DNA from 3 places in the Cryobacterium mannosilyticum genome. Region 2 is predicted to be linked to each of the others. Evidence: predicted binding sites of a transcription regulator. Region 2 holds the regulator's gene; each other region holds the start of a gene.

Region 1 (3,273 bases), on a different contig from region 2:
CTTCGTACTGTTCGGCGGCCACCGCCAGGGTCTTTTCGGACTCGAGGGCGGCAAGCCGCTCGCGCAGCCGGGCCAGGTCGGGCCGGGAGCCGAGCTTCAGGCGCAGCCGGGCGCCGGCCTGGTCGATCAGGTCGATGGCCTTGTCGGGCAGGAACCGGTCGGTGATGTAACGCGCCGACATTTCGACCGCGCTCCGGATCGCCTCTGCCGTGTAGCGCACGCCGTGGTGCTCCTCGTACCGGCCCTGCAAACCCGTGAGGATCTGCACGGCGTCGTCGATGCTCGGCTCGCCGACCCGAACGGGCTGGAACCTGCGTTCGAGCGCCGGGTCCTTCTCGACGGTGCGGTATTCCTTGAGGGTCGTCGCTCCCACCACGTGCAGTTCCCCGCGGGCCAGGCGCGGCTTGAGGATGTTGCCGGCATCCATCGCCCCGTCGCCGGCCCCTCCGGCGCCGACCACGGTGTGCAGTTCGTCGATGAAGACGATGAGCTCGTCGGTGCGCGCGCTGATTTCGTCCATCGTCTTGGTCAGGCGTTCCTCGAAGTCGCCGCGGTACCGGGTGCCGGCGAGCATGGCGGGCAGATCGAGCGCGATCACCCGCTTCTGCCGCAGCTGCTCAGGGACCTTCCCGTCGACGATGGCCTGGGCCAGACCCTCGACGATCGCGGTCTTGCCGACCCCGGCCTCGCCGATCAGAACCGGGTTGTTCTTGGTGCGGCGGGACAGGATCTCGATGGTCTGGTCGATCTCGTCGGCCCGGCCGATGACCGGGTCCAGCTTGCCGTCGCGGGCGCGCTGGGTGAGGTCGGTGCCGTAGAGCTCCAGCATCGGGGTCTCGGATTCCACGGCCGCTTCGGACTGCTCACCGGCCGGCCGGCCGTCCTCGGCCGCGCGGGCACCGGACTGCAGGGACTCCTGGGTGACCCCGGCTGCGGCCAGCACCTGGCCGGCCGGGGAATCCTGATTCACGACGAACGCGAAGAAGAGGTGTTCCGGGTCGATGTAGGTCGAGCCGAAGGCGCGGGCGACCTGGTGCGCATCCAGCAGCGCGCGCTGCGCCGACGGCGTCAGCGACGGGTCGGCATCGGGGCGCAATTCGGACTTCTCGGGAAGGCGCTGCTCGGCGGCCTTGGCGATGGCGCCCGGATTCGACCCGGCTCGCCGGATCGCCCCGGCGGCCGGCTCCTGCACCGCCAGGACCCGGAGGATGTGGAGCACGTCGACGTCGGAGTGGCCGTGGTCGATCGCGTATCGGGCAGCCTGGGCGAGCACCTCGTGGGTGCGGCGGCTGAGCAGCCGGGTGATGTCGATGGGACGCGCCGACTGGGCGGCGCGCTGGCCCTGCAGGTAGCGGGCGATGAACTCGTCGAACGAACCGCCGTCGGACCCTGCGGGACCAAGGAATGTAGGCATGTGACCTCCTGATGGTGAAACTTGAGTGCCCTTGACTCAACTTAACGCGGGCATCCTGATTTCATTCCCGGGGTTTCCCGTGAGTCGGCCGTGACGCGCGGATCAGGCCGGGGCACCGGAGAGTGTGGTGGACTGGGCAGACCTGCTCGAGACCGGAGACACGCCCACGATGAAGCTCACCGACATCACCCCGCCCGCACGGAGCTTTTCGCGCTGGCTCACCGAGGAGGAGATCGGCCAGGTGCTCGCCAGCGACCGAGGCTGGCGGCTCGCCCCCGACGGGAGCGTCGTCGCCGGCAAGCTGCGCAGGACGGTCATCGCCGCGTCGCTGACCGAGCTCGGCGCCGCGGCCCTGGCCAACCGGTGGACGAGCCGGGCTGCCGCGCCGGGCAGCGACGGCAGCGGCCCGACCCACATCATGTGGGGCGTGTTCAATGCGCGCACCGACGCCGACGTCGCCGCCGCAATCGCCGGGCGGTCCTGAACTATGACCAGACAGGTCGCCGACCGCGGGCGCACCCCGACCACCCTCCCCCGAACGATCGGACGCTGGTTGCTGGGCGCGTTCCTGCTCCTGGCCGGGATCAGCCACCTGAGCTGGAACCGGGAGGCGTTTCTCGCCCAGGTACCGCAGTGGCTGCCGCTGGGGGGCGACTTCGTCGTGATCGCGTCGGGCCTGGTCGAGATCGCCCTGGGCGCGGCCCTGCTCGCCCTGCCCCGATGGCGCGTGCCGGTGGGCTGGGTCGTCGCCGCGTTCTTCCTCGCCGTCTTCCCCGGCAACATCTCCCAGTTCGTCACGGCCACCGACTCGTTCGGGCTCAACTCCGACCTGAGCCGGGGCATCCGGCTGGCCTTCCAGCCCCTGCTGGTGCTCTGGGCCCTGTGGTCCACCGGGGCCTGGCAGGCCTGGCGTTCGGCCCGGTCGGCCCGCCGCTGAACCGGGCTCCCAGTTCCCTGCCAGCATCACGGATACCCCATGGGGTATCGTGAGCGAGACAGCTGAACGAAAGGGACCATCGAATGTGCCGAGCAGTGACGTGTAGGAAGTGCGGAAAGACAACCTGGGCCGGGTGCGGACAGCACGTCGACCAGGTGATGCGAGGGGTTCCGGGCGCGCAACGCTGCCGCGGGCACGAAAACGAACCGCCCCCCAAGGGATTCTTCGCCCGGTTGTTCTCCGGCAGCTGAGCCGACCGCGGCGCCCCCTGGAGCGCCGCGTCGGAATCAGTAGTCGCTGGCCGGCGAACCGGACCTCTCGGCGTGCTTGAGCCTGAGTACGGCCAGGTCGATGCTCACGAACACCTCGGTGCGGGCTGCCCGCCGGTCCTCGTAGTCCGGGTCACGGTCGTCGATGGCGAGCCGCACCAGCTTCGCTGACACCGCGGCCCGGATCTCGTCACTGGCGGCCCGCTGGGCCCGCTCGACGATACGGGCAACGTGCCGGTCATCCTCGGCGACCGCCCGCAGGGCGATCGAGAGCCGTTCGTGCACCCGACGCCGGAGCCGGAGCTGGCTGATGTCCGCGTGCTGGTCCTCGGTGAGATCGGTGGTCCACCGGGACCTGGTCAGCGTCTTCCGGAGGCGGCGCACCCGCCGGGCGTACGAGTCGTTCTGGCGAATGAGCACGTCCAGTTCGTTCCGGGCGGCGTCCGCATACATTTCGGGATCGTAGTCGGCGTGCTCCCGGAGAGCGCCGATGATGATCTCGTTCTTGACGGCCATCCGCACGGCGGACAGCGCGATGAAGAGGCCCTCGTCGACCATCGTGCTGACCTTCGACACGTCACCTCCTCACCCGATGCATCGAGCCTACCGGGAGGCGCGTCGGCACTCCATCGGGCCGGCGAGCCTCCCGGCTC
Region 2 (3,273 bases):
CTTTGTTGTTTAAATGTTTTCCAAAGGAATCTCTTCCGCGGTACTCCCTAGAAAGGAGCCCTACGACCGAGGTTTTTGGCATTTGACATTGTGCACGCTGTTGAGTTCTCAAGGATCGGACGCACCCGACTTCAGGCCCAAATGGGCTGTCGCTTCGGGGCTCTTCCTGTTGTTTCTTGTTGTCGTGTTCGGTCCCGGTGAAGGGACTCAACACGACATCATCAAGCAGAATCTGACTGGCAGAAACTGACTTGGGAGTGGTCCCGCTTGAGGCCGGTAAGCACTTCCGCTTTCCGAACCTGTGGGGTGACTTGAATGACATTACGGTGAATCCCCGGGGGCCGCAACTCTCGTCTACATCCCGGGCGTGTCGCCCCCGGACGCGGGTCAGCACGGGCCCGACCGGCGGTTCGCAGCCACGGCTTGAGGGGTCAGGAACGGGTGGAGACCGTGACGGTGAACTTGGAGTTCCGGCCGACCTGGCGGGTGGGTCCGACGATGCGGGTGAGCGCGGGACGGTAGCCCAGGTGCGTGTTCCAGACCGTCCAGAGTTCACCGCCGGGTGCGAGCACTCTGGCGGCGTCGTCGAACAGCTTGAGGGCGATGCCGGCGTGGACCGACGACCCGATGTGGAACGGCGGGTTCAACAGGATCAGCTCAGCGGAGGCATCCGGTCGGCTCGCCAGGGCGTCGTCCCTGATCACCGACACCCGGTCGGCGACGGAATTGGCGACCATGGTGGCGCCGGCCGACGCTACGGCGGCCGCGGACTGGTCGGAGGCGATGACGGTGAGGTCGGGGCGGCGCAGGGCCAGGCCTGCCGCGAGCACGCCGGTGCCGCAGCCGAGGTCGATTGCCGTGCGGGCTCCCGGTTTCATCCGGCCGAGGAACTCGAGCAGGTACCGGGTGCCGATGTCGACGGTGGTTCCCGCGAACGCCGCGCCGTGCGCGCAGACGGTGATGGCCAGGTCCTCGTGGCGCTGGGTGTGCGGCCAGTCCGGGGTGGTCCCGGCCGAGGGCGGCCGGATCGGGCCGGTCGCGACCAGCACCCGCGACTTCTGACGGGCCGGAGTCACGTCCAGCCTGGTGAAGTGGCGGGCGAACACCCCGTTCATCGCCGGCGCCATGTGCTTGATCCGGCCACCCGCGAAGACGGTGACGTCGGCGGCGGCCCACCGCGCGATGGCGCCGACGATCTCGTCGAGGGCCGAGAGGCTCCGCGGGAGCTGCAGCAACACCACCCTGGCGCCGGAGAGCAGTTCCTCGGTGAGGCCCACCGAGCGGTACGCCCCGGCCAGACCGGCGTCGGCGGCGTTGCGGGCGAGGGCGAGTTCCCCCGAGAGCACGTCCTGGTGCACCCGGATGTCGCGGGCTCCCCCGAGGTGCGCCGCGCCCAGGGTCAGGGCACCGTATCGGTCTTCGATCACCACGACCTCGCCGGGGGCCGCGGCCGCGACGGCGTCGGCCGCCTCATCGAGGATCAGCCGGTCGCTCGCATCCACGGCGAAGAGGTTGTCGGCTTCGACATCCGGGTAGCGCCGCAGCCGTTCGAAGGCGAAGGGGGACGGCTGGGCGGCCGCCCCGGTCAGATGGCTCATGCGGCGCTATTCCCGGTGGCCGAGCGGGCGCCAGATCACGATCTGGTTCGCGCGCCTGGTGCGGGTGCCGGCGCGCATCGAGATGACCTCACCGGCCGAGCCGGCCGCGAAGACACGGCGGCCCGGACGGTTGAGCAGTTCGTCGGCGAGGGCTGCCTCGAGTTCGCGCAGGCGGGACTCGAGCCCGCGAACATGGTCTTCGAGTTCGAGGATGCGCCGGATGCCTTCCAGGCTCACACCCTCGGCACCCAGGTCCGCGATCTCCCGCAGCTTCGCCACGTCCCGCATGGAATACCGGCGGGACCGACCGGGGGTGCGGTCGGGGCTCACCAGCCCCAGGCGGTCGTACTGGCGGAGGGTTTGCGGGTGCATGCCCGCAAGCTCCGCCGCCATCGAGATCACGAAAACCCGGGTGTTCTCATCCACCGCTAGTCTCTCGCCTTCGCCAGGAGGTCGTCGCGCGGGTTCTCCTTCGGCAGGGCTGCCGCGAAGGCTTCGAGTTTCTCCTCCGCGTCCTTCGACAGGTGCGACGGCACGGCAACCTGAACCTCGGCGAGCAGGTCGCCGGTGCCCTTGGGTGTCACGACGCCTCTCCCCTTGACGCGCAGCACGCGCCCGCTCGGGGTGCCGGGCACGATCCGCAGCTTGACCGGGGGACCGCCCAGGGTGGGCACCTCGATCGTCGCCCCCAGCGTGGCCTCGACGAAGGTGACCGGAACGGCCACCCTGAGGTTGAGCCCCTCGCGCTCGAAGACCGGATGCTTGCGCACCGAGACCGTGAGCACGATGTCGCCGGCCTCGCCGCCGTCGGGGCTGTGCTGCCCCTGGCCGCGAAGCTTGATCTTCTGCCCGTCGGCGACACCGGCCGGGATCTTCACCTTGATCGCGCGGCCATCCTGCGTCTGCAGGGTGATCTGGTCACCATGGGTGGCCGTGATGAAGTCGACCGTGGTCGACGCGATGACGTCACGCCCACGGGTCGGGCCGCCGTAGCCGCGGAAGCCGCCGCTCGTGCTGCCGAAACCGCCGCCGCCGCCTCCGCCACCTCGGCCGAACAGCCCGCCGAGGAGGTCGTCGTAGCCGCCCTGCTCGTAGGAGTAGCCCTGTTGTCGGGCACCGCCGCCGAACATGCCGCCGAACACGTCGTCGAAACCGCCGGCCTGCCCGCCGCCGCCCCGGGGGGCGGTGAAGCGAGCTCCACCGCCCATGGCGCGAACGGCATCGTACTCCTTGCGCTGGGCAGGGTCGCCGATCACCGAGTGCGCCTCGCTGATTTCCTTGAACTTCGCCTCGGCTGCCGGGTTGCCCGGGTTGGAGTCAGGGTGGTACTTTCGCGCCAGCTTCCGGTAAGCCTTCTTCAGCTCGGCCGGAGTGACGTCCTTCGATACCCCCAGGACCTTGTAGAAGTCCTTGTCAAACCAGTCCTGGCTAGCCATCGCTCGGTACCTGAACTACGACCTTGGCCACCCGCAGGAGCGTCGAACCGAGGAAGTAGCCGGTCTCCACGACATCACCGACGGTGTCCACCTCAATGCCCGCGGTGGGCATCTGGAAGATCGCCTCGTGCACGTTCGGGTCGAAGGCCTCCCCCACCGCGCCGAACGGCTTCACGCCGAGGCGCTCCACGCTCGCCCGCAGCTTGGCGGCAATCGTGCTGAACGCCGTGTCGGCAACG
Region 3 (3,273 bases), on a different contig from region 2:
GTAGGGGCGGCGGCGCACGGCCTCGGTGAGCTGCCCGCCCTGCTCGTAGCCGATGTAACCGGGGGGCGCCCCGACGAGCCGGGAGACGGAGAACTTCTCCCCGTACTCGCTCATGTCGATGCGCACCATCGCCTTCTCGTCGTCGAAGAGGAACTCGGCGAGCGCCTTGGCCAGTTCGGTCTTGCCGACGCCGGTCGGCCCGAGGAAGAGGAACGACCCGGTCGGCCGGTCCGGGTCGGAGATGCCGGCTCGGCTGCGGCGCACGGCGTCGGCGACGGCGCGCACGGCCTCTTTTTGCCCGATCAGCCGGTGTCCGAGCTCGCCCTCCAGGTTCAGCAGCTTGTCGGTCTCGCCCTGCAGCAGCCGGCCCACTGGGATGCCGGTCCACATGGCCACGACCGCGGCGATGTCCTCCGCGGTGACGTGGTCGCCGACCATGCGGGGCTCGTCCGGGGACGCTTCAGCGCGTTCGGCAGCTTCGATCTCCTTCTGGATTCTGGGCATGACGTCGAACTCCAGTCGCGAACGTTCCTGGAAGTCGGTTTCACGTTCGGCGCGATCGCGGAGCACCCGGGCTTCATCCAACTGCTTCTTGAGGTCGCCCACCCGATTCAGCGAAGCCCGTTCGCGGTCCCATCTGGCCTTCAGCGCCGTCAAGTTAACCTCACGGTCCGCGAGGTCACCCCGCAGCTTCTCGAGGCGTTGCTTCGATGCGTCGTCCTTCTCCTTCTTCAAGGCGAGCTCCTCCACCTTGAGCCGGTCGACGCTGCGGCGCAACTCGTCGATCTCCACCGGCGCCGAGTCGATCTCCATCCGCAGCCGGCTCGCGGCCTCGTCGATGAGGTCGATCGCCTTGTCCGGCAGCTGTCGGGCGGTGATGTAGCGATTGGAGAGGGATGCCGCGGCCACCAGCGCTGAGTCCGCGATCGTCACCTTGTGGTGGGCCTCGTAGCGCTCCTTGAGCCCGCGCAGGATGGCCACGGTGTCCTCGACGCTGGGCTCGTCCACGAGCACCGGCTGGAAGCGGCGCTCCAGCGCGGCATCCTTCTCGATGAACTCGCGATACTCGTTGAGGGTTGTGGCGCCGATCAGGCGCAGTTCGCCGCGGGCCAGCATCGGCTTGAGCATGTTGGAGGCCGCGACCGAGCCTTCGCCGCCGCCGGCGCCCATCAGCGTGTGCAGCTCGTCGACGAAGGTGATGATCTGCCCCTCGGCGTCGTTGATCTCCTTGAGCACGGCCTTGAGCCGCTCCTCGAACTCGCCGCGGTACTTGGCCCCGGCCACCAGGGCCGCCAGGTCGAGGGACACGAGCTGCTTGCCCTTGAGCGAGTCGGCGACGTCGCCGGCGACGATGCGCTGGGCGAGGCCCTCCACGACCGCCGTCTTGCCGACGCCGGGTTCGCCGATCAGCACGGGGTTGTTCTTGGTGCGCCGGGTGAGCACCTGGCTGACCCGGCGGATCTCCGCATCCCGGCCGATCACCGGGTCGAGCTTGCCGCTCTTGGCGATCTCGGTGAGGTTGACCCCGTACTGCTCGAGGGCCGTCTTGGCGTCTTCCTGGGGCGGCTGCTGACCTGCTTGCATCGGGAAACCTCTCTCTGGCCGGCCGGCCCCACACGGAGACCAACGAAAAAGCTGAGCCTCATCGACTCAACTTTATTTCATATTCGACCGACACGCCAGCACCGCGCCCGCCCGGGCGCGGGGCAGGCGAATTCACTGCGCCCGGCCCCCGATCTTCCGCCGCCACGAACCGTCCTCTGGATGTACGGTGTGGATGACCGCATCTTCACGCCCCACAGACATCCACTCTTCAACGCAGAGGAATCACGATGGCCTTTCACCCGCTCGATCCACTTGCCGGAGCCGAGTTCAGCGCCGCGTCCGCCATCCTCGCCCGCGAACACGGGGTCGGCGACGGCTGGCGCTTCGCCTCGATCGAACTCGTCGAACCCCCCAAGGGCGCCGTCCGGGCCTTCGAAGCCGACGGCACCGTGCCGGACCGGCGGGCCAGGCTCGTCGTGCTCAACCGCGCGGAGAACAGCACCTGGGTCGCGGTGGTCTCCCTCACCGACGACTCCCTGCTCGACTGGGCCACTGTGCCCGGCGTGCAGGCGAACTTCACCGTGGACGAGTGGGACGAGGCGGATACCGCCCTCCGCGCCCACCCCGACGTGATCGCCGTGCTCGCCGGCCGGGGCATCACCGACCTCGACAATGTGTTCATCGACACCTGGACCTACGGCGACGCCGTCATCCCCGACCGCTTCCGCGGCCGGCGGCTCGGCTGGGCGGACATCTGGGTGCGCCGGGAGAAGGGCGCGAACCCTTACGCCGGGCCGGTCAGCGGCCTGCATTTCGTCATCGACGTGAACAGCATGGAACTCCTCGAGATCGAGGACTCGTTCGAGGTCGAACGCCCGGAGGTGATGGGCGAGTACGTCCCGCACCTGATTCCGCCACGCATCCGCGAGCTCAGCCGCCGCCCGCCGCTCGCGCCGCTCGACATCGTGCAGTCCGACGGGCCGAGCTTCACGGTCGACGGCAACCTGGTCCGGTGGCAGAACTGGTCGCTCCGCATCGGGTTCAACTACCGCGAGGGCATGACCCTGCACAACGTGAGCTACACCGACGGCGACCGGGTGCGCCCGATCGCCAACCGGCTCTCCTTCGCCGAAATGGTCGTGCCCTACCGCGACCCCAGCGTCGACCACTTCCGCCGCACCGCGTTCGACATCGGCGAGTGGGGCCTCGGCTTCATGACCACCTCGCTCGAGCTCGGCTGCGACTGCCTCGGCGAGATCCGCTATCTCGACGCCGTGCTGCACAACAGCCGCGGCGAGCCGTACACGATCCCGAACGCCTTCTGCATCCACGAGGAGGACAACGCCGTGCTCTGGAAGCACGTCGACCACGACGGCGGCGCCGAGGTGCGACGGATGCGCCGCCTCGTCGTGTCCTTCCACGTCACCGTCGCGAACTACGAGTACCTCGTCTACTGGCGCTTCTACCAGGACGGCAACATGGAGTGCGAGGTGCGCGCCACCGGGATCATGGTGGTCACCCACCTCGACGCCGGCCAGCCACATCCGAACGGCACGCTCGTCGACACCCGCACCTACGCGCCGTTCCACCAGCATTTCATCGTCGCCCGGATGGATCTCGACATCGACGGTCCGGAGAACACGGTCTTCCGCTCCGAGACCCGGATCGAACCGATCAGCGAGACGAACCCGCTCGGCCTGGCGTTGACCCAGCAGAACACGCCGATCG

The links. Region 2 encodes HspR, which represses chaperone genes until heat shock. Its sites were predicted from a motif close to AAGTTGAGTCNNNNNGACTCAACTT; they were not measured.
Region 1: E3O32_RS04035 (ATP-dependent Clp protease ATP-binding subunit) is a predicted target of HspR. The motif match lies at 1,433-1,457, and genes of this name have one in related genera.
Region 3: E3O32_RS09090 (ATP-dependent Clp protease ATP-binding subunit) is a predicted target of HspR. The motif match lies at 1,633-1,657, and genes of this name have one in related genera.

Annotation. Positions count from the first base shown of each region.
Region 1 covers NZ_SOFM01000010.1:33,603-36,875, forward strand. Annotated here, with positions in the region: gene E3O32_RS04035 (ATP-dependent Clp protease ATP-binding subunit) at 1-1,414, opposite strand, end outside; gene E3O32_RS04040 (hypothetical protein) at 1,542-1,898, shown strand; gene E3O32_RS04045 (DoxX family protein) at 1,902-2,351, shown strand; gene E3O32_RS04055 (hypothetical protein) at 2,639-3,196, opposite strand.
Region 2 covers NZ_SOFM01000030.1:2,080-5,352, forward strand. Annotated here, with positions in the region: gene E3O32_RS10945 (class I SAM-dependent methyltransferase) at 432-1,598, opposite strand; gene E3O32_RS10950 (heat shock protein transcriptional repressor HspR) at 1,605-2,024, opposite strand; gene E3O32_RS10955 (DnaJ C-terminal domain-containing protein) at 2,027-3,034, opposite strand; gene E3O32_RS10960 (nucleotide exchange factor GrpE) at 3,027-3,273, opposite strand, start outside.
Region 3 covers NZ_SOFM01000025.1:10,034-13,306, reverse strand. Annotated here, with positions in the region: gene E3O32_RS09090 (ATP-dependent Clp protease ATP-binding subunit) at 1-1,584, opposite strand, end outside; gene E3O32_RS09085 (primary-amine oxidase) at 1,833-3,273, shown strand, end outside.